One region of the Streptomyces sp. FIT100 genome, then DNA from elsewhere that is predicted to be linked to it. Evidence: riboswitches for the same ligand, from Rfam matches in the RefSeq annotation. Region 1 holds a riboswitch; each other region holds the start of a gene.
The links. Region 1 has a riboswitch for cyclic di-AMP ahead of KK483_RS32200 (LysM peptidoglycan-binding domain-containing M23 family metallopeptidase). Riboswitches for the same ligand answer to the same signal wherever they lie in the genome.
Positions count from the first base shown of each region.

Region 2: linked by a shared signal. The riboswitch ahead of KK483_RS16355 (M23 family metallopeptidase) and the one ahead of KK483_RS32200 (LysM peptidoglycan-binding domain-containing M23 family metallopeptidase) in region 1 are both predicted to bind cyclic di-AMP.
Region 3: linked by a shared signal. The riboswitch ahead of KK483_RS03105 (C40 family peptidase) and the one ahead of KK483_RS32200 (LysM peptidoglycan-binding domain-containing M23 family metallopeptidase) in region 1 are both predicted to bind cyclic di-AMP.
Region 4: linked by a shared signal. The riboswitch ahead of KK483_RS13590 (transglycosylase family protein) and the one ahead of KK483_RS32200 (LysM peptidoglycan-binding domain-containing M23 family metallopeptidase) in region 1 are both predicted to bind cyclic di-AMP.

Region 1 is NZ_CP075715.1:7,209,587-7,216,542, forward strand. It holds gene KK483_RS32175 (aspartate aminotransferase family protein) at 1-814, shown strand, start outside; gene KK483_RS32180 (helix-turn-helix domain-containing protein) at 924-1,493, shown strand; gene KK483_RS32185 (DUF6126 family protein) at 1,504-1,635, shown strand; gene KK483_RS32190 (tyrosine-protein phosphatase) at 1,724-2,551, opposite strand; gene KK483_RS32195 (alpha-galactosidase) at 2,731-4,878, shown strand; cyclic di-AMP (ydaO/yuaA leader) riboswitch at 5,170-5,324, shown strand; gene KK483_RS32200 (LysM peptidoglycan-binding domain-containing M23 family metallopeptidase) at 5,329-6,345, shown strand; gene KK483_RS32205 (SGNH/GDSL hydrolase family protein) at 6,626-6,956, shown strand, end outside.
Region 2 is NZ_CP075715.1:3,685,761-3,692,716, forward strand. It holds gene KK483_RS16350 (aldo/keto reductase) at 1-414, opposite strand, end outside; gene KK483_RS16355 (M23 family metallopeptidase) at 659-1,717, opposite strand; cyclic di-AMP (ydaO/yuaA leader) riboswitch at 1,729-1,864, opposite strand; gene KK483_RS16360 (PP2C family protein-serine/threonine phosphatase) at 2,113-3,198, opposite strand; gene KK483_RS16365 (MerR family transcriptional regulator) at 3,449-4,234, opposite strand; tRNA gene KK483_RS16370 (tRNA-Met) at 4,362-4,435, opposite strand; gene KK483_RS16375 (DUF5988 family protein) at 4,596-4,796, opposite strand; gene KK483_RS16380 (FBP domain-containing protein) at 4,872-5,360, opposite strand; gene KK483_RS16385 (ABC transporter permease) at 5,514-6,308, opposite strand; gene KK483_RS16390 (ATP-binding cassette domain-containing protein) at 6,305-6,956, opposite strand, start outside.
Region 3 is NZ_CP075715.1:741,585-748,540, reverse strand. It holds gene KK483_RS03120 (8-amino-7-oxononanoate synthase) at 1-721, shown strand, start outside; gene KK483_RS03115 (ATP-binding protein) at 1,163-1,603, shown strand; gene KK483_RS03110 (DUF6328 family protein) at 1,718-2,305, opposite strand; gene KK483_RS03105 (C40 family peptidase) at 2,387-2,863, opposite strand; cyclic di-AMP (ydaO/yuaA leader) riboswitch at 2,867-3,022, opposite strand; gene KK483_RS03100 (hypothetical protein) at 3,389-3,697, opposite strand; gene KK483_RS03095 (ClpP family protease) at 3,704-4,339, opposite strand; gene KK483_RS03090 (hypothetical protein) at 4,519-4,845, shown strand; gene KK483_RS03085 (alpha/beta hydrolase) at 4,857-5,543, shown strand; gene KK483_RS03080 (DUF3592 domain-containing protein) at 5,818-6,027, shown strand; partial or broken gene KK483_RS35440 (IS630 family transposase) at 6,336-6,506, shown strand; gene KK483_RS03070 (cytochrome P450) at 6,672-6,956, opposite strand, start outside.
Region 4 is NZ_CP075715.1:3,116,816-3,123,771, forward strand. It holds gene KK483_RS13575 (DUF501 domain-containing protein) at 1-186, opposite strand, end outside; gene KK483_RS13580 (septum formation initiator family protein) at 414-878, opposite strand; gene eno (phosphopyruvate hydratase) at 990-2,279, opposite strand; gene KK483_RS13590 (transglycosylase family protein) at 2,540-3,250, opposite strand; cyclic di-AMP (ydaO/yuaA leader) riboswitch at 3,254-3,415, opposite strand; gene KK483_RS13595 (transglycosylase family protein) at 3,684-4,631, opposite strand; gene KK483_RS13600 (cytochrome P450) at 4,765-6,057, opposite strand; gene KK483_RS13605 (Uma2 family endonuclease) at 6,166-6,795, shown strand; gene KK483_RS13610 (nucleoside triphosphate pyrophosphohydrolase) at 6,809-6,956, opposite strand, start outside.

The sequences.
Region 1 (6,956 bases):
GGAGCTGAAACGCGGCGACGTCGCGGGCTTCGTCGTCGAGCCCGTCCAGGGCAAGGGTGTCCACGAGCCGCCGCCCGGATTTCTTCTCGCGGCGCAGGAGCTGCTCCACCGGCACAAGGCGCTGCTCATCGCCGACGAGGTCCAGACGGGTCTCGGCAGGACCGGCGCCTTCTACGCGTACCAGCACGCGGAAGGTGTCGAACCCGACCTCGTGTGCGTCGCGAAGACCCTCTCCGGCGGCTATGTGCCGGTCGGCGCCACCCTCGGCAAGGACTGGGTCTTCAAGAAGGTCTACTCCTCGATGGACCGGGTGCTGGTGCACTCGGCGAGCTTCGGCTCCAACGCCCAGGCGATGGCCGCCGGGCTCGCCGTGCTGGCCGTCCTGGAGGACGAGGACGTCATCGCCAACGCGCGGGCGACCGGGGAGCTGCTGAGGACGCGGCTTGCGGCGCTCGTCGACCGCTACGAGCTGCTGCGGGAGGTCCGTGGGCGCGGGCTGATGATCGGCATCGAGTTCGGCAGGCCGTCGTCGCTGAAACTGCGCAGCCGCTGGACCATGCTCCAGGCCGCCCGCAAGGGGTTGTTCGCGCAGATGGTGGTCGTCCCGCTGCTCCAGCGGCACCGCATCCTCACCCAGGTGTCCGGCGACCATCTGGAAGTGATCAAGCTGATTCCGCCGCTGATCATCGGCGAGGCGGAGGTCGACCGCTTCGTCGAGGCGTTCACCGCGGTGATGGACGACGCCCACGGCGGCAGCGGGCTGATGTGGGACTTCGGCAGGACCCTGGTCAAGCAGGCGGTCGGCAACCGCTAGGCGGTCGGCAACCGCTGGGCGGTCGGCCGACGCGGCAGCGGATCCCCCTGCCCTTTGCCTCTGGGGCAAGAAATTTGCCCCAGAGGAAATCCGCTGGCGCAATAGGGGCATGGACGAGCTGCCCGACATGGCACCCCGGCTGCGCGAGCTGCGCCGCCACCGCGGCCTCACCCTGGAAACCGCCGCCCGGCGCGCGGGCCTCTCGCCCGCCCATCTCTCCCGGCTCGAAACGGGCCACCGGCAGCCGTCCCTGCCCATGCTGCTCGCCCTGGCCCGCATCTACGGTACGACGGTCGCGGAGCTCCTCGGCGAGGCGCCGGCGGAGCGCGACGCGATCACCCGCGGCGGGCGGATGGGCCCGGCGGAGGCGGACGGCTGGACGTACCGCCCGGCGGGTGGCCGCGGCCGGGCCATGCAGGCCCTGCGGGTGCGGGTGGCGCCCGGGACCCAGGGGGACCTGGTGCGCGTCCATCCCGGCGAGGAGTGGCTGTACGTGCTCGAAGGCCGGTTGCGCCTCGGGCTCGGCGACAGCGTGTACGAGCTCGACCCCGGCGACAGCGCCCACTTCGACTCGCTCACCCCGCACCGCATCGCCGCCCTCACCCAGGACGGGGCCGAGCTGCTCTTCGTCCACACCCTGTTGCAGAGCCCCGACCCGCACGCGCATCCGCATGCCTGAGGAGAACACCATGCCGAAAATCCCGTCGAGCCAGGAGCAGAAGTTTCCGGTCGGGCTGATCGTCAGGCTCTTCGCGTATCTGGTGGCGGGCCACCTGTTCGCGGCGTTCCTCTATCTGCTGTTCCTGGTCGGGGGCCGCTGACGGGCCGGCCGGCTCGGACCGGGCCGCGGCGGAGCGGGCCGCTTCGGACGGGGCCGGCTCAGACCGAGCCGCTTCGGACGGGGTCGGCTCAGACCGAGCCGTCCAGCAGCCGCTCGCGCAGCCGCTCACGCGTCCCGGGCGAGACGCCGAGTCCGTCGGAGAGGTAGCGCTCCGTGCCGCCCCAGGTCTGCTCGATGGTCTCGAACGCCGCTTCCAGGTACTCGGCGCGGGCGTCGAAGAGCGGGCTGAGGAGCTCCATGACCTCAGGCGAGTAGCCGGAGGGCGCGTTGTCGCTGCGGCGCACCTTGTAGCGGCGGTGCGGGTCGTTCGACTTCAGGTAGTCGGCCTCGATGGCGTCCCGCTCGACGCCCACGGCGAGCAGCGAGACGGCGATCGACAGACCCGCGCGGTCCTTGCCCGCCGCACAGTGCATGAGCGCCGGGACGCTGTCCTCCGCGAGCGCGTGCAGCACCCGGCTGTGCTCGGCGGTGCGGTCCTTGATGATCATCCGGTACGAGGCGGTCATCCGGGCGGCCGCCTTGCCGTCCGCGAGGATCGACCGCAGCTGCTCGAGGTCACCGTCGCGGACCATCCGCCAGAACTCGGTGCCGTCGGCCGGGTCGCTGAGCGGGATGTTCACGTTCCGTACGCCGGGGAGCTCGACGTCGGGGCCTTCCAGCCGGTGGTCGGCGGCGTTGCGGAAGTCGAAGATCGTGTGCAGCCCGAGCGAGGTGAGGAAGGCGGCGTCGTCGCCGGTGGCATGCGCGAGGTGTCCGCTGCGGAAGAGCCGTCCGTGCCGCACCCGCCGCCCGTCCACGGTCGGCAGTCCGCCCACGTCCCGGAAGTTGCGTACGCCGGCCAGTGCGGGTTCGGCCGACGGGAGCTGGGCATCGCCTGCGGGCAGCTGCTGCGTCACGGGGGCTCCTGACGTGTCTGCGGCCGGCGCTGATCGCCGACGAAGACGCGATCCGACCATACGGCATCGATTCCTCAGGCAATCATCTCGGCCCGGGCGTCAAGAGCGTTGCCTGCACCGCCGGATGTGCTTGATGATGTGTGAACCTGTGTGAACCTGTGTGGATCTGAGGGGTCGGGATGATCGAGACGGTTGGCCATGGTCGTATCTGGGTGCTGTCCGGGCGGCAGAGCAGCTATGCGCTGCACGTGACCGATCGCGACGAGCTGCTCCACCTCCACTGGGGGCCGCGGATCGGGCCCGCCGACGCCGAGGCGCTCGCCGCCGAACCCCTCCCCGGCTGGTCCTTCGAGTCCCCGCTCGACGGGCACGAGGAGTACCCGGTCGAGGGCGGCCCCCGCTTCGTACGCCCCGCGCTCTCCGTGCGCACGGCAGCGGTCCGCGGCACCGAGTGGTCCTTCGAGGGCGCCCTCGTAAACGTAAACGTGAACGAGGGCGAGGACGCGTCCGCGGACGCGCACGCGGACGAGCTGCGGCTGCGCTTCGGCGACCCCCTCCACGGGCTCGCGCTGACCCTGCACTACCGGATGCGCGACGACTCCGACGTCATCGAGCGCTGGGCCACGGTGGCGCACACGGGAGACGGTCCCGCGCTGGAGCTGCTGCGCGCCGACGCCGCCGTATGGACCCTGCCGTGGCGCGAGCGGCGGCGGCTCTCGCAGCTGCACGGCCGCTGGGCGGCCGAGTCCCGGCTCGTGCGGTCGGAGCTGACGTACGGCGAGAAGGTGATCGGCTCGCGCCGCGGCCACACCGGGCACGAGCACCTCCCCTGGGTCGCCGTGGACGACGGCACGGCCACCGAGGAGTCGGGCGAGGTGTACGGCTGCGCCCTCGGCTGGTCGGGATCATGGCGGATCGCCGTCCGGCAGCTGCCCGACGGACAGGTCCAGATCGGCGGCGGCGCCGGATACGACGACTCCGGGCTGCTGCTCCTCGCGCCGGGCGAGTCGTACACCACCCCCGTCTTCGCCGGGCTGTGGACCGACGGGGGCTTCGGTGCGGCGAGCCGCGGCTGGCACGCGTGGCAGCTCGCCCATGTGATCCCGGACGCCGGGAGCTCCCGGCCGGTCCTCTACAACTCCTGGGAGGCCACCGGCTTCGACGTCTCGGAAGGGCAGCAGCGCGCCCTGGCGCAGCGGGCCGCCGGGATGGGGGTCGAGCTCTTCGTCGTGGACGACGCCTGGTTCGGCGGACGCACCAGCGACCGGGCCGGACTCGGCGACTGGACGCCGAACCCGGACCGCTTCCCGCAGGGGCTGAAGCCGCTCGCCGACGAGGTGCACGCGCTCGGGATGCAGTTCGGCATCTGGGTCGAGCCGGAGATGGTCAACGCCGACAGCGATCTCTACCGTGCCCACCCGGACTGGGTCCAGCACCACCCCGGTCGGGCGAGGACGGAGTTCCGCAACCAGCTGGTGCTGAACCTCGCCCGCGAGGATGTGCAGCAGTACCTCTGGGAGCAGCTCGACGCCCTGCTGTCCTCCGCCCCGATCGACTATGTGAAGTGGGACTTCAACCGCTCCTTCACGGATGCCGGCTGGCCGGGGGAGCGCTACCCGCAGAAGCTGTGGGTCGAGCACGTCCACGCCCTGTACGCCCTGCTGGACCGGCTGCGGGCGGCGCACCCGGGGGTGGCCTTCGAGTCCTGCTCGGGCGGCGGCGGCCGGGTCGATCTGGGGATCCTGTCCCGTACCGACCAGGTGTGGACCTCTGACAACACCGATCCGCTCGACCGGCTCGCCATCCAGCACGGCTTCGGGCAGCTGCATCCGGCCAGGGTGATGGCCGCCTGGGTGACCGACTGCCCGAATGCCCAGCTCAACACGAGGGTCACCTCGCTGCGCTTCCGCTTCGTGAGCGCGATGGCCGGGGTGCTCGGGGTCGGCGGCGACCTCATGCGCTGGAGCGAGGACGAGCTGACCGAGGCCCGCGGCTGGGTGGATCTCTACAAGAAGATCAGGCCGGTCGTGCAGCACGGCGAGCTTCACCGGCTGCTGCCGCCGGAGAGCGGCCTCAGTGCGGTGCAGTACCTGCGCGGAGACGAGGTCGTCGCACTCGCCTGGCTCCGGACGAGGCACTACGGGGAGCGGTCGCAGGCCCTGAGGCTGCGCGGGCTCGACCCGGCGGCGGCGTACGAGTGCCTCGACTCGGGGGAGGTGCACCGGGGCGCGGTGCTGATGCATCACGGAATGGACACGGGGCTGCGTGCTGATCTCGACGCGGTGGTGGTGCGCCTGCGCCGGTCGCGGGAGAATGCGGGGGTCTGACCCTTCTGTCCGTAATTGAGGGACTTCGCATAACACGCCCCGATTAAACGGGAGATGAGACCCGGTGCGTGAGCGGAATCATATTCGGGTGGGTCCCTCGCTGTGCGACATCGTCAAATTCCTTTGTCGACTGGGAAGTCGGGGATGCCCGGTCCGTGCGGGGTGACCGGGAAATCCCCGTTGAGACGTCCTGGGTGAATGCCAGGTGAATGAGATGGCTTGTACCCGTCGATTTGCTCGCCTACGGTCGCGGCAATCCGGACGGAACGCCTAATCCTGCCGCCGTCCGGAATATCGCACCCACCCACGTGTGGCAGGAGCGGGGGACCCAGGTAAGAACGCCGGCCCGGAGTCCCGGACGGCTAGGGGTGAAGTCGCGCAGCCGCGCGGCCGGGCAGCTCCAGCCCGAACCCGACAGCTCACCTCGCAGGCGCCGGAGAGGAATTCGCCATGCCCGCAAAGGGTAAGCACCGCCGTCCGAGGACCAGCCCGTTCACGCGCGGATTCGTCGCCGCGGGGACAGGTGGCGCCGCCATCGCACTCCCGTTCATCGGCGCCGCGGGTGCGCACGCCGCGGGGAAGGCCGCGCCCGCGGCCGCCCCTGAGCACGTCGCCGCCGTCAGTGCCGTCACCGCCCAGAAGGCCGCCGGCGTCCCGCACGCGGTCAAGGCGGGCAAGGCCGCCAAGACCTACACGGTCGTCGCCGGCGACCACCTGTCGAAGATCGCCGCCGAGCAGGACATCACCGGCGGCTGGCAGAAGCTGTACGCCGACAACCGCGCGGCCGTAGGCGGGAACCCCTCACTCATCCACCCCGGCCTCGAGCTCGCGATCGGCGCCAAGGCCAAGGCGGCGGCACCGGCCCCGGCGAAGGCCGAGGCCCCGGCCGAGGCGGCCCCGAAGGCCGCCGAGAAGGCCGCTCCCAAGGCCGCCGAGAAGGCCGCGCCGAAGAGCGAGGCCCCGGCGAAGGTCCGGGCCGAGGCTCCCGCCAAGGCCGAGAGCGCGGCTGCTCCCGCCGAGGCTCCGGCCGCCGCCCAGGCCGCCACCGTGCCGGGCAGCCGCCTCGGCTACACCGCCCCCGTCGCCGCGGGCGTCAGCACCGCCTACCGGACCGCCGGCGCCATGTGGTCCAGCGGCTACCACACGGGTGTCGACTTCGCCGCCGCCACCGGTACCTCCATCAAGTCCGTCGGCCCCGGCACCGTCGTCTCGGCCGGCTGGGCCGGCGCCTACGGCAACCAGGTCGTCATCCAGCACGAGGACGGCACCTACTCGCAGTACGCCCATCTCTCCTCCCTCTCCATCGGGGCGGGCGAGAGCGTGACCGGCGGCCAGCAGATCGGCCTCTCCGGCTCGACCGGCAACTCCAGCGGTCCGCACCTGCACTTCGAGATCCGCACCACGCCGAACTACGGCTCGGACATCGACCCGGTGGCCTACCTCCGCTCGCACGGCGTCACGCTCTGATCGGGCACGCTCCGGTCTGACGTCCGGTCCGGTCTGACGTCCGGCCCGTTCCGGCCCGTTCCGGCACGATCCGGTCCGATCGCGGGCGGTCCCACCTGACGCGGCGTCAACGCCGTCCGCCGCCCCCTGTCCTGACGCAGGGGGCGGCGGACGTCTGTGCGGCGCGCCCCGGCGACGTATTCCCGAATCGCGCAAAACTGACCGGGTGGTCTATGTCACGCCTCGTCAACCCCTCCCTACGGTGGCGTAGGTCACTTCACGAGGTGAATGATGTCTCGACGTGGCAGACGATTCGCGATCAAGAACAAAGGGTGTCTTCACGTCGTACGCGGCGATCGGTGACAGCTTCACCGAGGGGGTCGGGGACCCCGGTCCCGGGGGGCGGTTCGTGGGCTGGGCGGACCGGCTCGCGGTCCTGCTCGACGACCGCGTACCGGAACACAGCTTCCGCTACGCCAATCTCGCCGTGCGCGGCAGGCTCCTCGACCAGATCGTGGAGGAACAGGTGCCCCGGGCGCGGGAACTCACCCCCGACCTGGTGACGTTCTGCGCCGGCGGCAACGACATCATCCGGCCCGGCGCCGATCCCGACCACGTCGCCGAGCGCTTCG
Region 2 (6,956 bases), 3.5 Mb from region 1:
CGTGATGATCTCTTCGACCGGTACGGAGACATCGTCGAAGTGCGTGTAGTACAGGTCGATGTGGTCGGTGCGCAGTCGGCGCAGCGAGTCCTCGGCCGCCGCCTTGATCGTGGCGGCGGAGAGCCCTTTGTGCTGCGGGTGCGCGCCGGCCTTCGTGGCGACGACGACGTCGGCGCGGTTGCCTCGCAGGGCCATCCAGTTGCCGATGACGGTCTCGGATTCGCCGCCCTCGTTGCCGGGGACCCATGCCGAGTACGCGTCGGCGGTGTCCACGAAGTTGCCTCCGGCCGCCGCGTACGCGTCGAGCACGGCGAAGGACTCCGACTCGTCGGCGGTCCAGCCGAAGACATTGCCGCCGAGGGCGAGCGGGAAGACGGACAGATCGGACGAGCCCAGCGGGCGCAGTGACGTCATGCCTGCCCAACGACTCCCTGCCCGCCGAGATTCCGGAATCCGCCCGTCCACTGCCGCCTCACGCAGCGGCCCCGACCTCAACTCCCAAGGCGCCACGAAGCCAAGGAGCCAAGGCTCCAGGGACCCGAGGGTCGGGCTCCAGTGCCCGGCGCCTCAGGGACCCAGAGACGCAAGGACCCAGGGACCAGAGGGCTGGGCAGGACCCAGCGCCTCAGGGAACCCAGGGACTCAGAGACCCAGAGACTCAGATGCTGATGCCCTTGTCCCGCAGCCACGCCGCCGGGTCGATCCCGTCGCCGCCCGCCGTGTGCACCTCCAGGTGCAGATGCGGTCCGGTGACATTGCCGGTGGCGCCGACGCGGCCGATCGTGTCGCCCGTGGTCACCGCCTGTCCGGCGGACACGGTCATCGACGACAGGTGGGCGTACCAGATCTCGGTGCCGTCCTCGAGCTCCAGCACCACGCGGTAGCCGTACGAGCCGGACCAGCCCGCGGACTTGACGGTGCCGCCGTGGACGGCCTTCGCCGGGGTGCCGGTGGGGGCCGCGAAGTCGAGGCCGGTGTGGTAGCCGGAGGACCACATGGACCCGGCCTGCCCGAACGTGGAAGTGATCGTGTACGAGGACGTCGGCAGGGAGTAGCTCGCGGCGAGCTTGGCCAGCCGCTCGGCCTCCGCCTTGCGCGCGGCCTCCTCCTCGGCCTTCCGCTTCGCCTCGGCGGCGGCCTTCTCCGCGGCGGTCTGCTGGGCTCTCGCCTCCGCCGCGGCCTTCTCGGCTGCGGCCTTCTCCGCGGCGGCCTTCGCCTCGGCCTCGGCTTCGGCCCGCTGCTGCTCGGCCTGCTGGAGAATCCGGGCGCGCAGGGCCTCGCCTGCGCCCGCCCCGCTCTGCTCGCTGCTGCTCGCGGACGCCGTGTCGGCGACGGAGAGCGCGGTCAGCGGCGCGTCGTTGCGGTCGCCGTCCTCGTCGTCGGAGTCGTCCGCCACCAGGGAGCCCACGCCGGGCAGGGACTTGGCGTCGGGGAGTTTGTCCGTGATGGTGTCGGGCAGGGAGATGGAGACCGCGGGCTTGTCCTGCGCGGTGGCCATGCCGCCGGCGCCGACCGCGGCGATGACGCCGACTCCGAGGACGGTGGAGCTCCTGGCAAGTCCGTTGCGCTGCTTGACGACGCGGTGCCTGCCGCGGACCGGGCGAACGGTCTCCTCGGTCGGGTTCCATTCCTCCGCCCCGGCGGCCGGGGCCCACGCGTCGGCGGGCATCCACTCGGTGTTGGGGGGATCTTGGAGGGCAGGCTCGTTGGACGCCACGGAGGCGTGCTCCTTTCCTTCCTTCTCGCCTACCGGGTTAGCTGACGGGTTCGGAGCAGGAAGGTCTCCTACGAGCACCGCGAAGTGCCCGATTCACCCCAATTAGTGGTTCCCCGGTTCCCTTTCGGGATTCGGCGCGTGCGCACGGTGCCGTCTCTTGCGACGGCTGGGACGACCGCGCTGCGTTATCGAACGTTAATAGACGCGGGGGTCGTATTCCAAGCCGTTCCGACTGATCGTTAACGACTTTGGCCAGGACTTATCCTTCACAAGCGGGGACAATCGGGCGAGTTGACCCCAGCTCATTCCGGCCAGTACATCTGACGGTGCATCAAATGTTATGCGGAGGGCTCTGCTTCGATTACACAGGGTCGCAAGCATGCCCTCGGGGCGGGTCACGGCACCACCGGCATCGTCCGGCGCCGCTCCGGCTGCCGGTCCCCGGGCCGGCTGACCGCCAGCAGCGCCATGTCGTCCGTCGACCGGCCGCCCGTATGGCGGCGTACGTCGGCCACCAGCGCGTCCAGCAGCTCGTCGGGGCCGGGGAAGATCCGCCCGCCCAGCCGGCCGCCCGGATCGTAGAAGGCGCCCTGCGCGTCACGGGCCTCCGTCAGTCCGTCCGTGTAGAGCAGCAGAGTGGCTCCGGACGGGAACGCGGCCTCGTCCGCGCGGTCCGGCCACGAGCCGAGGTCGCCCATGCCGAGCGGCAGCGCCCGTTCGGCCGGTTCCAGCGTCTCCAGGGCGCCGTCCCCGTACAGCACGTACGGCGGCGGATGGCCGCGGTTGACCACCCGGACGTGCCCGTCCCCGCGCGGGATCTCGGCGAGCACGGCGGTCGTGAAGCCCTCGAACGCGTCCAGCCCGGAGCGCCGTGTGCCCTCCCGCGCGAGCGCCCGGTCCAGCCGCTGCGCGACCCCCTCCAGCGAGGACTCCTGCTCCGCCGCCTCCCGGAACGCGCCCAGCACGACGGCCACCGCCTCGACCGCGTCCAGCCCCTTGCCCCGTACGTCCCCGACCACCAGCCGCACCCCTAACGGGGTGTCCTGCACGGCGAACAGGTCACCGCCGATGGACGCGTCCGCCTGCGCCGCCTCGTACCGCGCCGCGATGTGCAGCCCGCCGATCCGCTCGGCCGGCGAGGGCAGCACCGCCCGCTGGGCGGCCTCCGCGACGACCCGCGCCGAGGCCAGCTGCTCGCCGCTGCGCCGCACGACCTGGTTGATGAAGAGGGCCAGCACGGAGACCGTGAACACGGTCAGCAGCTCCGTCACCGCCGGGATCTCGCTGGTCCTCTCGTTGTACGCGTGCAGCGCGGCCACCGTCCCGACGGCGGCGACGCCCGTCATGAGCGTGTACAGCGGGGAGAAGAAGGGGGCGGCGACCAGGGGCGCGGCGGCGAAGAGGGGGGAGGCGGTGAACGAGGCGGGGGTGCCGAGGTCGAAGAAGACGCCGGCAATGATGATCAGCACGGGCAGCGCCATGACGACCCGGCGGCCACCGTCACGCCGCGGCCCTCGCTCGTCGTCGCCGCCTGCTCGCTGCCCCACCAGTGGTCTCTCCTGCCAGGTCCGCCAGGTCCCGCCCACGGCTGCGGACGGTACCCCGCCCCACTCAGGCTGGCGGCAGCCGCGCCGTGGTGCGACTCGCCGTCGGCCAACCGGGCTAGGTGGTGTCCGCGGTCACCAGGGGGCCCTCCTGGTGACCGGGCGTGAGCGGTGCGCGCCCGCCGGCTCAGTCGTCGCCGCTGCCGCTGCCGGCACCGCCGTCGGTCTCGTCGGCGAGGTTGCGTTCCGCGTACACCTTCATGGCATCACGGACGAAGACCGCTGTCCCCTCGCCGTGCCGGTCGTAGTTCGCCGTGAAGCGCGGGTCGGCGACGTACATCTCGCCGAGCCCGATGATGTACGGCTTCGTCGGCGTGACCGTCACCGACAGCCACTCGATGTGCCTCCGCGCGATCGCCTGCGCCTCCTCGCTGTCCGGCGCGAGGCCGTCCTTCCGTGCCTGGGCGAAGTCGCGGGCGATCCCGGCCTGCCGGTCCTGGAACTCCTGCTTCTCCGCGGCGCTGAGCGAGCGCCACCAGCGGTCACCCTTCTCGTACGCCTCGCGGCCCCAGCGCTCGGTGACCTCCGCCTCGTACCGGGTGTGGTCGAAGCCGTCGAAGACTTCTTCCGCCATCAGTTCCTCTCCTCTCTCCGTGCGGTCGAGAGTGGTCCGCACCGAGGCGATCTGCCGCCCGATGCGCTCCCGCTCCTGCTCCAGCAGCCTCAGATGGGTGCGCAGGGCGGCGGCCGTGTCCCGCTGTCCTTCCAGGACCTGCGCGATCGCCGGCAGGCCGAGGCCCAGCTCGCGCAGCAGCAGGATGCGCTGCAGCCGGACGAGGGCGTCCTGGTCGTAGTAGCGGTAGCCGTTGCTGCCGATCCGGCTCGGCGTGAGGAGCCCGAGCTCTCCGTAGTGCCTGAGCGCTCGGCTCGTCGTGCCGGCCTTCCTGGCGATTTCCTGGATCGACCACTCCATGACCCTCACGCTAGAACTTGACGTTGCGTAAAGGTCAAGCGAGCCGTCTGGCGAAACCGCGAGAACGGGAGAATGCGAAAATGCCGAAGGCCCGGGACCTGATCGGTCCCGGGCCTTCGGCCTTCAGTAGCGGGGACAGGATTTGAACCTGCGACCTCTGGGTTATGAGCCCAGCGAGCTACCGAGCTGCTCCACCCCGCGTCGGTAAACACCACCTTACGCCATCCGGAGCAAGATCAATTCCACTTTCGCCGCCCGGGTCGTCCAGAACGCCCGGCCACGGCCGGCGCCCGGGTCGTCCAGAACGCCCGGCCACGGGCGGCGCCCCCGCCCCAGGCCCCCACCCAGTCCCCCGGCGCGCCTACTCGGCGACCTCCGTCCGCTCCCACCACTCGTACACGGTGACCCGGCCCTCCGGGCTGTCCTCATGGCGCGTCGTGGCCTTGAAGTGCTCGTAGCCGCCGCGATGCGGAATCTTCAATTCCTGGCCAGGGGGTGTGATCGGCACGATCTGCCCCTGCAGATCGTCCGGACCACCCTCCAGGAGTGCCTTGGTAGCCATACCTCCAGTTTTCCCACCCGGGAACCACCTCGCACCTTGTACGCGATCAGAGCGCCCCGAGGAGGCAGAGGCGGTTCAGAGCCGGCCCAGGAACGCGAACAGATTGCTCCTCGTGCGCGCGATCTGCTCCTCGACCGTGAGGGACTCGATCAGGCGGCCCCCGGGCACCGCCTCCTTCTTGCCGCGCACATAGAGGGAGCAGGCCAGGTCGGTGCACATGTACGCACCGACCGAGTTGCCCTCACGGCCCGCCGGGCCCGTCCTGCGGGCCGTCATCAGCGAGACGTCGTCCCCGGGATGGGTGGTCAGACACAGCGAGCACATGCTGCGGTGCAGATATCCGCGCTGCCGGGAGGGGAAGCGGAGCGCCACACCGATGAGCCGGCCGTCCCGCTCGGCGACCAGATAGCTGCGATCGGGCGCACCCGGATCGCGCCACCCCACGAAGTCGAGATCGCTCCAGGGCCGCTCCGCGAGATCGCGGGGGACGGCGAGCCGCTTGGCCTCACCCTTCGAGCAGTTGACGAACGACGCACGGATCTCCGGCTCGGTGAGTTCCTTCATGCCGGCGACGCTACGAACCCCTAGGAGCCCCGGGCAACTGATTAAGCGTCGCGACGAGACCCTCCTCGTTCGGGACGTCATGCGTCGCGGCGTCAGGCGCCGGGGCGTCGCGGCGTCAGGCGCCGGGGCGTCGCGGCGTCAGGCGTCGCGGCGTCAGGCGTCGCGGCGTCGGAAGGCCGTCGCCGCCGCTGCCGTCTTCGCCGTGATCAAGGCGAGGAAGACCACGCCACCCGCGAGCGGGCCCAACTGGGCGCCGCTGTCCAGGAGGGCACTGCCCGCGTCCGCCGCGCCGGTCATGGCGCTGCCCGCGGTGAAGGGCAGGAACATCGCCACACGCTCCAGCAGCGACTGGCCCGAGTTGGCCAGGACCGCGCGGAGCATCGGCTCCACCACGAAGGGGACCGCCAGCAAGGTCAGCAGAGCCACGGTCTGGGAGCGGATGAGCGCGCCCAGGGCCACGCCTGCCAGGCCCCAGCCCGCGACCAGCAGCACGTGGCCGATATGGACGCGGACCAGGAGCGCCGCCGGGACCCCGCTCAGGGACTCGCCGGCCAGAACAGGGAGGGCGACGGCCCAGGCGACGGCCAGGTTGGCCAGCGCGAGCACGGCGCTGAATGCGGCGATCGACACGGCCTTGGCGCCGAAAGCGACCGACCGGCGGGGGGTCAGCGCGAGGGTGGTGCGGATCGTGCCGTACCGGTATTCATGACCCATGGCGAAGACGCCCAGTGCGCCGGCTGTCACCGGTGTCAGCGGGGACTTCGTCAACATGATCACCAGCAGCTCGGACACCGGTACGGCCTGTCCTCGGTCCGCCGACATGTCCTTGATCAGGGCCCCGAAGGCCAAGGCCAGCAACGCGGTGACCATCAGGGTGGCGGCGGCCGTCCACCAGGTGCTGCGCAGGGTCCGCAGCCGCCACCATTCGTACGCGAGCGCCGTCCTCATGCCGTCGCCTTCTCCTGTCCGGCCCGCCGGGCGTCGTAGTCGGTCTGTTCCGCCGAGGCGCGGAGGTACGCGGACTCCAGCGTGGAGGTACGGGCGACCAGTTCGTAGACGAGGATCCCGAGGGCCGCGGCGATCTCGGCGATGCGCCGCTGGGCCAGTCCGCGTACGACGACGAGCTCGGCTTCCCGCTCCAGTACCGTGCCGCCCTCCTCCGCCACCGCCTGGGCCAGCCCCTCGGCGTCGGAGGTGCGCACGAGCACTGCTTCCAGCTCGAAGGTGCGGATGAACTCGGCCTGCGGCAGGTCGGCGAGGAGCCGCCCGCGGCCGATGACCACCAGGTGGTCGGCGACCGCCTCCACCTCGGCGAGCAGGTGTGAGGAGATCAGCACGGAGTTGCCGCCGGCCGCGTACCGGGTCAGGAATTCCCGGAGCCAGTGGATGCCCTGCGGGTCGAGCCCGTTCGCGGGCTCGTCCAGGATCAGCGTGTCCGGCTCGCCCAGCAACGCCGCGGCAAGGCCCAGCCGCTGGCCCATACCCAGCGAGAAGCCCCTGGGCCGGGTGGTGGCGACCGAGCCGAGGCCCACCTGTTCCAGCACCTCGTCGGCGCGGGAGACCGGCAGTCCGGCCCCCTTCGCGAGCATCCGCAGA
Region 3 (6,956 bases), 6.5 Mb from region 1:
CGTGCCGCACGCCGACCCCGAGGCCGTACGCAAGACGCTCGACGCCGATCCGGGACGGCGCGCCCTCGTCGTCAGCGACTCGGTCTTCTCGGTGGACGGCGACGCCGCTCCGCTCACGGACCTCGCCGACGTGTGCGGCGCCCATGGCGCCGCACTGGTCGTCGACGACGCGCACGGCTTCGGGGTGCTCGGCGACGGCGGCCGGGGCGCGCTGCACGCCGCGGGCCTCGCGGGCTCGACGGGTGTCGTGGCCACGCTCACCCTCTCCAAGTCCCTCGGCAGCCAGGGCGGTGCCGTCCTCGGCCCGGCGCGGGTCGTCGACCATCTCGTCAACGCCGCCCGCACGTTCATCTTCGACACCGGCCTCGCCCCGGCCGCCGCGGGCGCGGCACTCGCGAGTCTGCGGCTGCTGCGCCGGGAACCGGAGCTCGCCGGGCGGGCGCGCACCGTCGCCACCACGCTGTACGAGCGGCTGACGGACGCCGGGCTGACCGCGGCACGCCCGGACGCGGCGGTCGTCTCCGTACAGGCGCCGTCGCCCGAGGCGGCCGTGCGATGGGCCGCGGACTGCCGGGCCGGCGGGCTGGCCGTGGGCTGCTTCCGGCCCCCGTCCGTCCCGGACGGCATCTCCCGGATCCGGCTCACCGCGCGGGCCGACCTCACCGACCGGCAGATCGACGACGCCGTCGGCGTGATCCTTCGGGCCGCACCGCCCCGCTGAACCCGGTCGGGCCCCACCTCCACCAGCGAGTCCAAGGCCGCCGGAGGCGTCCCGTCCGGCGCCGAACGCGCCACCGCACGCGCGGAGTCGGCGCCCGGAGCAGCTCCGGCAGGGTCGAGCTGTCCGGCGTGCGCGCCGAACCCGCCCGTGCCGCCCGGCCGATGGAGTCCCCGCGCGAGCCGCGGCCCGCGCATGGCAGGGCAGCCCGGGGCAGGGCAGGGCGACCCGGGGCCACCGGGCGTGCGGCCAAATACGCTCTCGCGTCGCAGAGTTCACCGCTTCGAGCGACAGATCCCTGCATACCCGGGTGGATCGCCTCCAACGGCGGTGGCAAGGGTGGCAGTCTGGCGCCCAGCGCAATCCGAGGCCGCGCCGGCTCCTCATCCGCTGCGTGTCGCCACGTACCGGCAACCGGCCCCGGTGGGAAAGGGACAGCTCGCCATGGCAGACCTCCAGGAAGCCTCCGTCACTCTGCCGAGCGATCCCGCCTCGGTCTCCGCCGCGCGGAGGTACGTCAGCGGCGTCCTCGCCGAATGGGGCCTCCCCGGGGAGGCGGACACCGCGGACACCGTCCGGCTGATCGTCTCCGAACTCGCCACCAACGCGGTGCAGCACACCTTCGGCCAGTCGCCGACCTTCACCGTCGCCCTCCGCCTGGTACGCGACGAGCAGCTGCGCATCGGCGTCACCGACAGCCACCCCCGCTGGCCCCAGCGCCTCCCGGCCGCGGTCCAGCAGGACAACGGCCGCGGCATGGTCATCATCCGCTGGCTCACCGCGGAGTACGGCGGCCGCCTGTCGGTGACCCCGACCCCCGAGGGCGGCAAGACGGTGTGGATCGCCCTTCCGTGGACACCGTTCCCGGGGCCTTCCGGCGGTTGACGTACGGGGGCGGCGGCGCCTCAGGGGGCGGCGGCCCCGTATCCGAGGCGGTGGCCGCACATCTCGGGCGTGACCCCGCCCGCCCGTGTGCCGTGCGGCGTGTGCCGTGCGGCGTCAGCGGACGGACCCCGACCGCTCTCGGTCCGGCCCCGGTGACGGGTCCGCCGACCCTTTGAGCCTCCGCCGTATCATCGCGGGCAGGACTCCCCAGAGCACGGCGCAGACGAGCAGCGTCGCCACGGCGGTGACGATGCCTTCGGGCGTGCCGTGCACGACGTCGACGACCAGCAGCACCGCGGAGGCGAGCGCCGGCGCGAGGACCGCGAGGCCGGCAGCGGCCAGTCGCGAGGAGACCGTCACGATCTCCGGTTTGGCGCCCTGCCGGAACAGGCCGCGATGGACCGCGGCGGGCGCCGTGAACAGCACCGCGGCCAGCACGGACAGCAGCAGCGTGGTCACGTACGTGCCGCGCTGGAAGGAGTCGAGCCGGGGGAACGCGGCCGTGAAGGCGATGGTCAGCAGGAAGGCGAACAGGATCTGCACGCCCGTCTGGGTGACCCGCAGCTCCTGGAGCAGCTCGGCGAAGTTGCGGTCGGCCCGCTCGGGCTCGGTCTCGTCACGCTCGGTGCCGTCCGGGGGGAGCTCCCCGGTGCCGTCCGGAGGGGGATCGTTCCGCGGGGTACGGGGGTCGGTGTCGGGCATACCGTACGAGTTGCCCGTACCCCGCGGAACATGCCGGTCTCCTCGGCTTGCGGCTTGCGGCCTGCCGGCCGACCACGAGGGTCAGCGGACGCGGCCGTACCGGACGTTCTTGGCCCAGATCTTGCTCAGCTTCACGACGGAACCGGTCTTGGGGGAGTGCCACATCTTTCCGTGGCCGGCGTAGATCCCCACGTGGTACACGGCGCCGCCCCAGTGGAAGAACACCAGGTCGCCGACGCTGCGGCGGGAGGCGGGGATGTGGCGGGTGCGGTTGTACTGGGCCTGGGCCGTACGCGGCAGGCGCTTGCCGGCCCTCTTGAAGGCGTACTGCGTCAGCCCGGAGCAGTCGAACCGGTTCGGGCCCGTGGCGCCCCACCGGTACGGGGATCCCCTCTTCGACGCGGCCACCTTGAGGGCCTTCGCCGCGTGTCCCGAGGCGGCGTGGGCCTCCGCCGTGCCGCCCGGTACGAGCAAGGAGCCGCCGACGGCGGCGATGGTCAGAGCCGAAACGGCACCCGTCCGGGACAGCAGGGACGGAAGTTGTGTCTGCGCAGCCATGCGCAACCCTTCGTCAGCCGCCTGTGAAGGATGACCTGTCGGGTTCGGGCCTGCGAAGACGCCCGGCCGCGGAAGCGGCTTCACCCCGAGGACCGGTCGCGGGTGGCGGCCGGCCCGTACTGCATGGGTCCTCCACTCCTGCCGAAGCACTTCATGTCGACCAGGCATCCGGTGCGGCGGCAGGACTCGGCGTCCGCCCGGACCGCCCCGCCGTGGTGGCGGGGGCTTGTCGTCCCAGGGATCTTGACTCATTCCGTGCCGGATTTCTGGTTGGAAACGACGATATGTGAGGCTCCTCACGGCTGATCCGTTCGAGTGGAGACGGCCGTTCGGCCGAGGTCGAGTGGCGCGGGAACGAGCGCCGTACCAGCAACGGAACGGCCGACTCCACCGGATGGACCAACCTGCGGCGCAACTCGCAGCCACGCAAGCCGATGCCACGTCTGCCCCGGATGGGCGACACCCACTCGTACGCCTTGTGGCCCAGCGTGGCGCGCCGCCACGGCGCGTCGGGGTGCCGCGGCGTCAACTCGTGGACTCGGGCGGGAGGGTGATCCGCGCGGCGCGCCGCTCCCCGTCCAACACCCGCAGGGCACGGGCCAATGTGGGCGTGTGCAGCTCGTTCTCGCCCCGTGCGTGCATCAGAGCGAGCGAGTCGCGGAGTGCGGCCGCCCGAACGGCCAGCGCCTGTGCGGCGCGCAGCGCGCCGTAGGTGCGGGTGGCCCGGGCCGGATTGATCCGTCCCAGCTGGTCGACGACTTCGAGCCAGCAGTCGATGAACTCGCTTTCGGCGCGCGTCAGTGCGGGCAGCGGTGGAGGCTCCGGAGGCAGCACGGGCCGTCACCGCACCAGCGGCGAAGCGGCGGACGCCTTGCGGTTCTTGATGATGTGATCGATCAGACCGTAATCCCTGGCCGCTTGGGCATTGAACACCGTGTCGCGTTCGAGGTCGGCGGCGACACGCCCGGAGCTGTGACCCGTGTGGCGAGCGAGGATCGTGGTGATCTGATCGCGCAGCCGCAGCAACTCCCGCGCCTGGATGTCCAGATCGGTCGGCTGTCCCTGTACGGGCTCGGGCAGCGCGGGCTGCTGGACGACCACCCGGGCGCCGGGCAGGGCCATGCGCTTGCCGGGCGTGCCGGCCGCGAGCAGGACGGCGGCGGTGGAGGCGGCCTGGCCGAGGCAGGTCGTCGCGATGTCGCACCTCACCACCTGCATGGTGTCGTAGATCGACGTCATGGCGCTGACGCTGCCGCCAGGCGAGTTGATGTAGAGGCTGATGTCCTGGTCAGGGGCGTCGTACTCGAGGTACAGGAACTGGGCGATGAGGTCGTTGGCCGAGGTGTCGTCGACGGCGCTGCCGAGGAAGACGATCCGCTCCTGCAGGAGCTTCGAGTACGGGTCGAGCGAGCGGAAGCCGGAGCTGGTGCGCTCGGTCAGCTCGGGCAGGACGTAGCGGGCGGAAGGCCGGTTCATGGCGTACCTCTCCTCGGGGCGCGAGTCTCTGTAAAAAATGTACAGGACGTACAGATAATTATGGTGAGGGAGTTGCGCTGTGGGGTGGAGGGGGCAGGAAGCCCGGGGGAGTGGCGGCTGCGCGGCGTCGGGGCCGTCCTCCCCGCGCCTGCGGCTCTCGGGGTGTGGTCGGCTCAGCCGTGCAGGGCCTGGAAGGCCTGGTCCACCAGCGTGGGCAGGTCTTCGGTACCGTCGCTGTCCATTGCCGTTCAGGATTCCGGCTGCCGGCCGCGCGCCTGTGCCGCCTGATCTCGCCGAATCCCACCAGCAGCGTCGCGACGTTCAAAGGGAAGGCGATGGTCGCGGCGATCGCGGTGATTCCGGTGGCTCAACGGATGACCGCCACGACAACACGTTCAACCTCATCGGCCCAACAATTGGGATGGGGGGACACGCCCGGCCATCACGCAAGAATAGGCACCAAACGTGCAATGTGGTGCAATTTTTCGTATTTGATCTCTCTGTAGGAGGAAATGCCATGGCGGGCAAGCCCAGCATTGTCTTCGCCCACGGACTCTGGGCGGATGGGTCGTGCTTCAACAAGCTCATCCCCACGCTCCAGGCTGAAGGGCACGAGGTTTTCGCCTCACAGCACGGCCTCGACTCGCTCGAAAGCGACGTCGCGTGCGTCAACTTCACGCTCAACCACGTTCCCGGCCCGATCGTGCTGGTCGGTCACTCCTACGGTGGGACGCTGATCACCAAAGCGGGCACCCACGACCGCGTCGGCGCTCTGGTGTACATCGCCGCGCTCGCCCCGGACGAGGACGAGACGTCGCAGGAGCAGCTGGACAAATTCCCCCGCACGCCCATCTTCGAGCACGTGGACGTTGCTGACGGCCGCGTGTGGCTCAAGCCCTCGGGCGTCCCGCACTTCTGCGGCGACCTCCCGGAAGCGGAGCAGAAGCTCGTCCTGGCGACGGGCGCTGTGCCAGTGGCGGACCTGTTCAACCAGCAGGTTCCCGGCACCGCCTGGCGGACGAAGCCAAGCTGGTTCATCGTCGCCAACAACGACCGTACCGTGCACCCCGACCTGGAGCGGTCCGCCGCCGAGCGCATGGGCGCCAATGTCCGTCCCGTGGACAGCAGCCACGTTCCCATGCTCTCGCATCCTGACTTCGTCCTCGATGTGATCCGTGAAGCCGCGGAGTCCCTCGACGCGTAGGGCCTGTCCGATGGGTCGGCGAGCCTGCCGTGCCTGGCCAGTTGACTGCACTGACTCGGTTGACTGGCTCGACTCGGCGAAGGCCCATCAGGGGCGGCAGTCGTGTGCGAGACGGCTGAGGCGACAATCGGCGCTTCGTGGCCCGAGCCACGACAACGTAGGCCCGAGAAGTCGGTGTGCCCGCGCACCTTCGTGAACCGTCGGGTTGTGTGCCGCGTCCTCCTGATGCGCGGCCCGTGCCAGGCGGCGCTGTGCGAGGGAGAGCAGGGGACGGATGACGGGTGAACGGCCCGTCAGGTTCCGGCCACCGACGACGGCGACGGGGCTGGACCTCGGAACCCATGTGCCGGTCGCCTACCTGCCCGAAAGGCCGAAAAGCGCACGGGTGTTCACCTGGAAGTACCGCCTGCATGAGATCGTCGGCCTGTTCTTCGGAGCCGTGATCTTCCTCGGCGTCGCGGCTGGGTGCCTGCTCACGCGCTGAGCTTGTTCTCCCTCCTCGTTCTGACCGACGGATCCACCGCCAGACCCGTCACGGGACCCACCGGACACGCCCTTACGAACTCGTGCCTGGTTGCAGGTGGCACGTCGAAGGCTGCGGATTCGCCGCCGTGTTCACGCTCGCGCACCGCGGTGCATCATGGCGGTCTGCTGATGGGAGAGCAGTGCGGCGACGGCTTGGACGATGTCAGTGGCCGGCCAGCCTGAATATGCCTCCACGTTGGTTATCGTCGGTCTTGCTCACCCGACGGGCCTCTCTTCGGGCTCAAGCTGGACTGTGCCGTCGGCTTGCAGTTCACCGTCGCCAACTCCAGCCACCGCAACCACCCCGCGCAGCCCCGGGCACTTCACGCCTACCTGCGGTGGCGCGACGCGAACGCCCGCCACCCCGATGTGCTGACCTGGCAGGCCTCGAGATCGTCGCGAGCAATCCACGCTCCGGGCTGCCCTGCTGGGTACTGACCACACTCACGCGGGGAGCTTTTCCCAGGCGCCCGATCCACGCGGAACTGCATCACGACGGCAGCGTGGTCCTCGCGCTGACCTCTCCTGGAAGGCGTCGCGGGGATGGACCCCTGGAGGTCATGCGCAACCCGCTGTCCCGAAACGTGCCACGGTGGGGCAGCCTCACCGCGGGAGCAGGTCGATCCTGCGTTGCTGGACGATCATCGGTAGAGCGTTCGGGCGTGGGACTGATGCCAGGACTTCGCGGACCTGGTTTCCCGGCGCGGCGTGTAGCCGCCATCGCGAGGCGATGGCGGCAATGGTGATGGCGATTTCGGCTCGCGCGAAGCTCTCGCCGATGCATTTGTGGGGACCTGCGGCGAACGGCAGGAACATCGTGTGTGAGAGTGCTGGATCCTCGGTGTCCCACCTCTCGGGGACGAAGCGGTCCGGCTGGTCATGCAGTCG
Region 4 (6,956 bases), 4.1 Mb from region 1:
CAGCGTCGGGAACGGCGTACCGTCCTCCAGCCGCGGTGCCGTCTCCACCACGTCCGGATTGCCGCACGGGCAGCGGTGGGCGATCGCGCGCAGACCGCGCGGCGGCCGGCCGAGCTGGTCCTGGAAGGCGGCGATGTCCGCCTCGGTGGGCGGGGTGTGCTCGGTCGTGGGAGGTGGCGTGTCCATGTTTCCGTACGTCTGTCTCTTCGTTGTCCGTGTTCGTCCGCCGGCGGCGTCCGCTAGGGAGTGTCTTCAAAGTGGCGTCGTCCGCCCGAAGGGCGGGGCCGGCGGCGTCTGGTGCGTGCGATCGCAAGGCGGAGGAGGGAGTCCATGCGGAGCATAGGCGACCGACGACAACGCAGCGAGGGTGCGTGCCAGACGCCGCCGGGCAGACGGGACTTTGAAGACACGACCTAGCGGCCGGCGTCCGCGTGGTCCACGCCGTCCCAGACGTTCGAGTACCAGGGGCGGTCCACACCGCCCTCTTCGGCGCGGTGCCGCTCGGCGGCCTCCGGGTCGATCATGATGTAGCCCGTCTCGCCGGGCAGGACCATGTGCAGGTGCTCGCGGGCCAGCCGCATGACGTACGCGTCGTCCTGGAGCCGCGCCTTCTCGTCGCGCAGCCGCTCCACCCGCTCGCGGGCGGCCTCGGCGAGCCGCTCCTGCTCGGCGATGTCGTTCCGCTGCGACACGTACTGCCGCATCGGGTAGGCGAGCGCGACGATCATCGAGCAGACCACGAGCGCGAGGAAGGCCGCCCGGCCGGTGAGCCGGGAGCGGCGCGCCTGGCGGCGGGTCTGCGAACGGTAGACGCGGGCGGCGGTCTGCTCACCGAGCAGCCGCAGCCGGGTCGCGGTGGAGAACCGGTCCCTGGCCATGTGCGCGTCTCCCCTTCACGTGCGTACGTCCCCGCACACGGTACGGGACCGAGTGCGGGGACGTACGTAACTACCGGTCTACCGGGCTACCCGGCTCAGCCCTTGCTGTGCTTAATGGTCCGCAAAGCGGAACCGCGGGAACGCCGAGCGGCCCGCGTACACCGCGGCGTCGTCGAGGATCTCCTCGATGCGCAGCAGCTGGTTGTACTTGGCGACGCGCTCCGAGCGGGCCGGGGCGCCGGTCTTGATCTGGCCGCAGTTGGTGGCGACGGCCAGATCGGCGATGGTGACGTCCTCGGTCTCGCCGGAGCGGTGGGACATCATGCACTTGAAGCCGTTGCGCTGGGCCAGCTCCACGGCGTCCAGGGTCTCGGTCAGCGAACCGATCTGGTTGACCTTGACCAGCAGGGCGTTGGCCGCGCCGTCCTCGATGCCGCGGGCCAGGCGCTCCGGGTTGGTGACGAACAGGTCGTCGCCGACGATCTGGACCTTGGCGCCCAGCTTGTCGGTGAGCACCTTCCAGCCGGCCCAGTCGTCCTCGAACAGCGGGTCCTCGATGGAGACCAGCGGGTAGGCGGCGACGAGCTCCTCGTAGTACTCGGTCATCTCGGCGGCCGAGCGGGACTTGCCCTCGAACTCGTAGGAGCCGTCCTTGTAGAACTCGGAGGCAGCGACGTCGAGCGCAAGCGCGATGTCCTTGCCGGGGGCGTAGCCGGCTTCCTTGATGGCCTCGAGGATCAGGTCGAGGGCGGCACGGTTGGAGTCGAGGTTCGGCGCGAAGCCGCCCTCGTCGCCCAGGCCGGTGGAGAGCCCCTTCTGCTTCAGGACCTTCTTGAGGGTGTGGTAGACCTCGGTGCCCCAGCGCAGCGCCTCGGAGAAGGACTCCGCGCCGATCGGGGCGATCATGAACTCCTGGATGTCCACGTTGGAGTCGGCGTGCGAGCCGCCGTTCAGGATGTTCATCATCGGCACCGGGAGCAGGTGCGCGTTGGGTCCGCCGAGGTAGCGGAAGAGCGGGAGGTCGGACGCCTCGGACGCGGCGTGGGCGACGGCGAGGGAGACACCGAGGATGGCGTTGGCGCCGAGGGACGCCTTGTTGTCGGTGGCGTCGAGGTCGAACATCGCCTGGTCGATCAGGCGCTGCTCGGTGGCGTCGTAACCGACGAGCTCCGGGCCGATCTGCTCGATGACGGCGAGGACGGCCTTCTCGACGCCCTTGCCCTGGTAGCGGTTCTGGTCTCCGTCACGGAGCTCAATGGCCTCGAACGCACCGGTGGAAGCACCGGAGGGCACGGCAGCACGGCCGGTGCTGCCGTCGTCGAGGCCGACCTCGACCTCGACCGTGGGGTTGCCTCGGGAGTCCAGGATTTCCCGGGCTACGACGACGTCGATGGACGGCACGAGCATCTCCTTCTGGGATGTGACGCTAAGGGTGACCCCGGCGGGTGCGGGGTCGGTGCAGGGTCGCTTCGCCTTGCGACATGAGCCTAACCGGCCCGGGGGCGGCGGACCGCCGCTGCCCGCCCCGTGGGACGAAAAAGGGAAGGAAAGCGACAGAAACCCCGGCCCGGCACGCACGGGGGAAGGCGCGCCGGGCCGGGGTGGCTGGAGTGGCCGGGGAAGGCCGGGGGGACGGGGGGACGGGGGTGCGCCCCGGGGGGTCAGCTCAGGTGGAGCTTCTGGCCCGGGTGGATGACGTCCGCGTCGTCGATGATGTCCTTGTTCAGCTGGAACAGCTTCTGCCAGCCGTCCTCGACCTTCTCGGCCTCGGCGATCTTGCTGAGGGTGTCGCCGGCCTTGACCGTGTACTCGCCGTCGCCCTTCTTGACCGGGGCGGCGGCCGGGCGCTCGGAGCGGGTGGTCGGGACCTCGGCGCGCTTCGGGGCCGGGGCCGGGGTCTCGGCGCGCTTCGGGGCCGGAGCCGGGGTCTCGGCCTTGGCCTCCGCCTTGGGGGCGGCGGGCTTCGAGGCCGGGGCCTCGGCGCCGCCGCCGGTGTACGCGGCGTTGGAGAGGCCGACGCCGCAGTGCGGCCAGGCGCCCTTGCCCTGACCGTCCAGGACCTTCTCGGCGATCTCGATCTGCTGGGCCTTGGTGGCCTGGTCGGCGGTGGAGGCGTACGCCGTGCCGCCGTACCCGGCCCAGGTCGAGGCGGAGAACTGGAGGCCGCCGTAGAAGCCGTTGCCGGTGTTGATGGACCAGTTGCCGCCGGACTCGCACTGGGCGACGGCGTCCCACTCGGAGGCGGTGGCGGCGGAGGCGGTGCCGGAGGCCATCAGCGGGGCGGCGACGGCGGCGCCGGTGACGCCGGCGAGCGTGGCTATACGAGTGGCCTTGGACGGGCGACGGTGCTTGCCCTTGCCGGAAAGCAGCATGGAGTATCCCCTCACCGACGCCTGCGAGGTGAGCTGTCGGGTTCGGGCCAAGTGAGTGCCCGGCCACGCGAGTTGCGTGACTTCACCCCAAGCCGTTCCCGTCCTCGTCGGGCGGGTACGGCACTTACCTGGGTCCCCCGCTCCTGCCTACGGCGCTTGCGCGTCGACTGTTCCCGCCGGCCGCCGGCAGGATTCGGCGTGCGGTCGTCGGGGCCCGCGTTGGCGAGCGGTTCAGACCGTAAACGCACTCCTCCCCGATGTTCAAAGCCGAACATCGGGGAGAAATCACCCCTATTTGACGGGGAGAGTTGTCCGTTTTCGCAGGTGAGAGGCGTGATGACCGGAGTTGACCGATGAGACACGCCAGTTGATCGGAAGAGACTCATGTCTCACTTGCGCAGAACCGGACATAAGCCAGCGAATCGCCTCGCGGCTACTCCGTCAACTGCCCCTGCCCCAGGCCGAGGTCGAGGCTCTGACCGGGAAGGATGAGATCGGGGTCGGAGCCGACGGTCTCCTCGTTCGCCTCGTACAGCGCGGGCCAGCCCCCCGGCACCTCGTTCGCGTCCGCGATGGCCCAGAGGTTGTCGCCGGGGCGGACCGTGTACTCATCTTCCGCGGTGGCGTCGTCCCGTGCCGATCCGTCACCCCGCGAGGCATGACGACCGGAATCACGACCATTGCCCGAATTGCCCGTATCAGCCGACTCGCCCGCTTTGCCGGCCTCGTCGGTGGCGGCACCGCGATGCTTGCCGGAACCGCCGGCCTCCGCATCGCCGGTCGCGCCGGAGTCGGAGCCGGGGGCGGTGGACCCTGACCCCGAGGGAGCCGCCGCCGGGTCCGAGGACTGCGCCGGGGCCGGCGAACCGGAGGACGAAGGAGGCGACGAGGCGTCGGCCCCGTCACCGAAGGTCGGCGGGTCCACCTGCCCGGCCTCGCCGTCCTGCGCATCGGCCGTGGCGCTCGGGGCGGCGCCGGTGTCGGCCTTGGCCTTGCCCTTGGCCTCGTCGACCACGAGCCCGGTCAGCAGGGCGCAGCTCGGCCACGCCGTCGGCCCCTGGGCGGCGAGCACCTTCTCGGCGACCGCGATCTGCTGCGAGCGGCTGGCGAGGTCGGCGCGCGGCGCGTACGCCGTACCGCCGAACTCCTCCCAGGTGTCCTGCGAGAACTGCAGCCCCCCGTAGTAGCCGTTGCCGAGGTCGGCGCTCCACATGCCGCCGCTCTCGCAGTCCGCGACCCGTTCCCAGGTGGCGGTGTCGGCGGCGGAGGCGGAGCCCGCGCCGAGCAGCGGGATGGCGATGGCCGATCCAGTCACCCCTGCCGCGACAACGAGTGCGGGGGCCTGACGGGGGCGGCGGTGCCGACCGTTCCCGGAGCGCATGCGGTTGGCCTTTCGTGTGACTGCTGACGACTGCTGGCGACTGCTGAGTCGTCGGTGAACGTAGCCGCAGTCGAACGTCTGTCACAAGCCGATGCAGCGCAGATCACGTAAAAGTCACAGCCTTGACGGGGCGTCAGATGGTTTCGGGGGTGCTGTTCTTGATTCCCTGGGGGACGTCCCCAGACCCCCAGGCAACGGGCAGAGTGCGCAATCCGCGCATGATAAGTCCCCCACGCCACCGCAAATCGGAAGGATCCACCGCAAGCCGCAAGTCGGGCAGCCGGGTCAGCAGAGTCGCGAGCGCGGTCTGCCCCTCCAGACGCGCGAGCGGTGCGCCCAGGCAGTAGTGGATGCCGTGCCCGTAGCCGAGGTGCTGGTTGTCACTGCGGGCGAGGTCGAGCGCGTCGGGGTCGGGGAACCGCTCCGGGTCGCGGTCGGCGGCCGCGAGGACGACGAGGACCGGATCGCCCACGGCGATGTCCTGCCCGCCGAGGGCGAGCGGCTCGGTCGCGAACCGCCAGGTGGCGAGTTCGACGGGTCCGTCGTAGCGGAGGAGCTCCTCGACACCGGTCTCCAGGAGCGCGCTGTCGCCGGCGGCGAGGGACGTCTGGAGGCGGGCGCGCTGCTCCGGGTTCCGCAGCAGCGCGTACACCCCGTTGCCAATGAGGTTGACGGTGGTCTCGAAACCGGCGAAGAGCAGGATGAAGGCCATCGCGGCGGCCTCGTTCTCGGTGAGGTGCTCACCGTGGTCGCTGGCCCGGATCAGCCCGGAGATCAGGTCGTCCCCCGGCTCCTCGCGCTTGCGGTGGATCAGCTCGGCGAGGTAGCCGCGCATCCTCTTCACCGAGCGCGCCACCCCGCCCCGCGGACCGCCGCCGTGACGGATCATCATCCCCGCCCAGTCCCGGAAGTCGTCCTGGTCCTCGGTGGGAACGCCGAGCAGGTCGCAGATCGCGTAGATGGGGAGCGGGAAGGCGAAGTCATGGATGAGGTCGGCGGTTCCGTCCGCCGCGAAGTTCTCGATGAGCCGGTCCGTCAACTCCTGCACCCGCGGGGCGAACTCGGCGACACGGCGCGGGGTGAACGCCTTGGAGACGAGGCGGCGCAGCCGGGTGTGGTCGGGCGGATCGATGTTCAGCAGATGCGTCATCAGCTCCGCCTTGCGCTCGCCCGGGATCCCCGTCTTCCCCTTGGCGTGCGCCGGCTCGTCGTGGTGCGCCGGGTTCTTGCTGAGCCGCGGGTCCGCGAGCGCCTGCCGGGCGTCCCCGTACCGGGTCACCAGCCACGCCTCGACCCCGCTGGGCAGCCGAGTCCGGTGCACGGGCGCGTGCTCGCGCAGCCAGGCGTAGGCGGGGTAGGGGTCGGTCGCGAACTCCCAGGTGAAGAGGGGAGGGGGTTCGGGGATGCGGGACGGCTGGTCGTGCATGGCACGACGGTAACGCGCCGCGGCTGGATCACTCGTTCGGCGGATGCCTCGGTATTCCCCCTGGGTACGCTGACGGTACGCGCCAGACTCCGTCGCATGGGAGCGCTGATGAGTGCCGCAGCCGAAGACCAGCGGAACGAGCAGGACGACACGGAAGAGCGGTACGCCTTTCCGATGCCGCCGGCCGGTGGGTGGACAGCGGACGACCTCGACCGGATCAAGGGTCTCCCGCCGCACACCGAGCTGATCGACGGGGGACTGTTCTTCGTGAGCCCGCAGACCTTCTTCCGCATGGCCGCACTGCGCCTGCTGGAGAACGCCCTGGTGCAGCAGGCGCCGGAGCACCTTTACGTCATCCGCGAGATGACCACGAAACTCGGCAAGCGCGACCGGCCGGAGCCCGACCTCATGGTGGTGCGGGAGAGTGCCCTGGGCGGGCCCGAGCAGACCTGGTATGCACCGGCTGACATCCTGCTCGCCGTCGAGATCGTCTCCGACGAGTCCGTGGAGCGCGACCGCGAGCTGAAGCCCCGAAAGTACGCCGCCGCCGGGATCCGGCACTTCTGGCGGGTCGAGAAGAACGACGGGTTGCCCGTCGTGTACGTGTACGAACTCGACCCGGCGACGAACTCCTACGCCGTCACCGGCATCCACCACAACAGGCTCAAGGTCGACGTCCCGTTCCCCGTCGAGATCGACCTCACCGCCGTGGACAGGCGGCGGGACGGGCAGGACTGACGGGCCCCGGTCGTCAGGCCCCGTTCTCCATGGCCAGGATCGCGTCCCGGTAGGCGCGGGCGGCGGCGCGCAGGGCGGCCTCAGGATCCTGGCCGTGGGCCTCGGCCCGTACGGCCATGGCCAGCAGCTCGTACCCGACGGCGTGCTCGCCGTCACCGGAC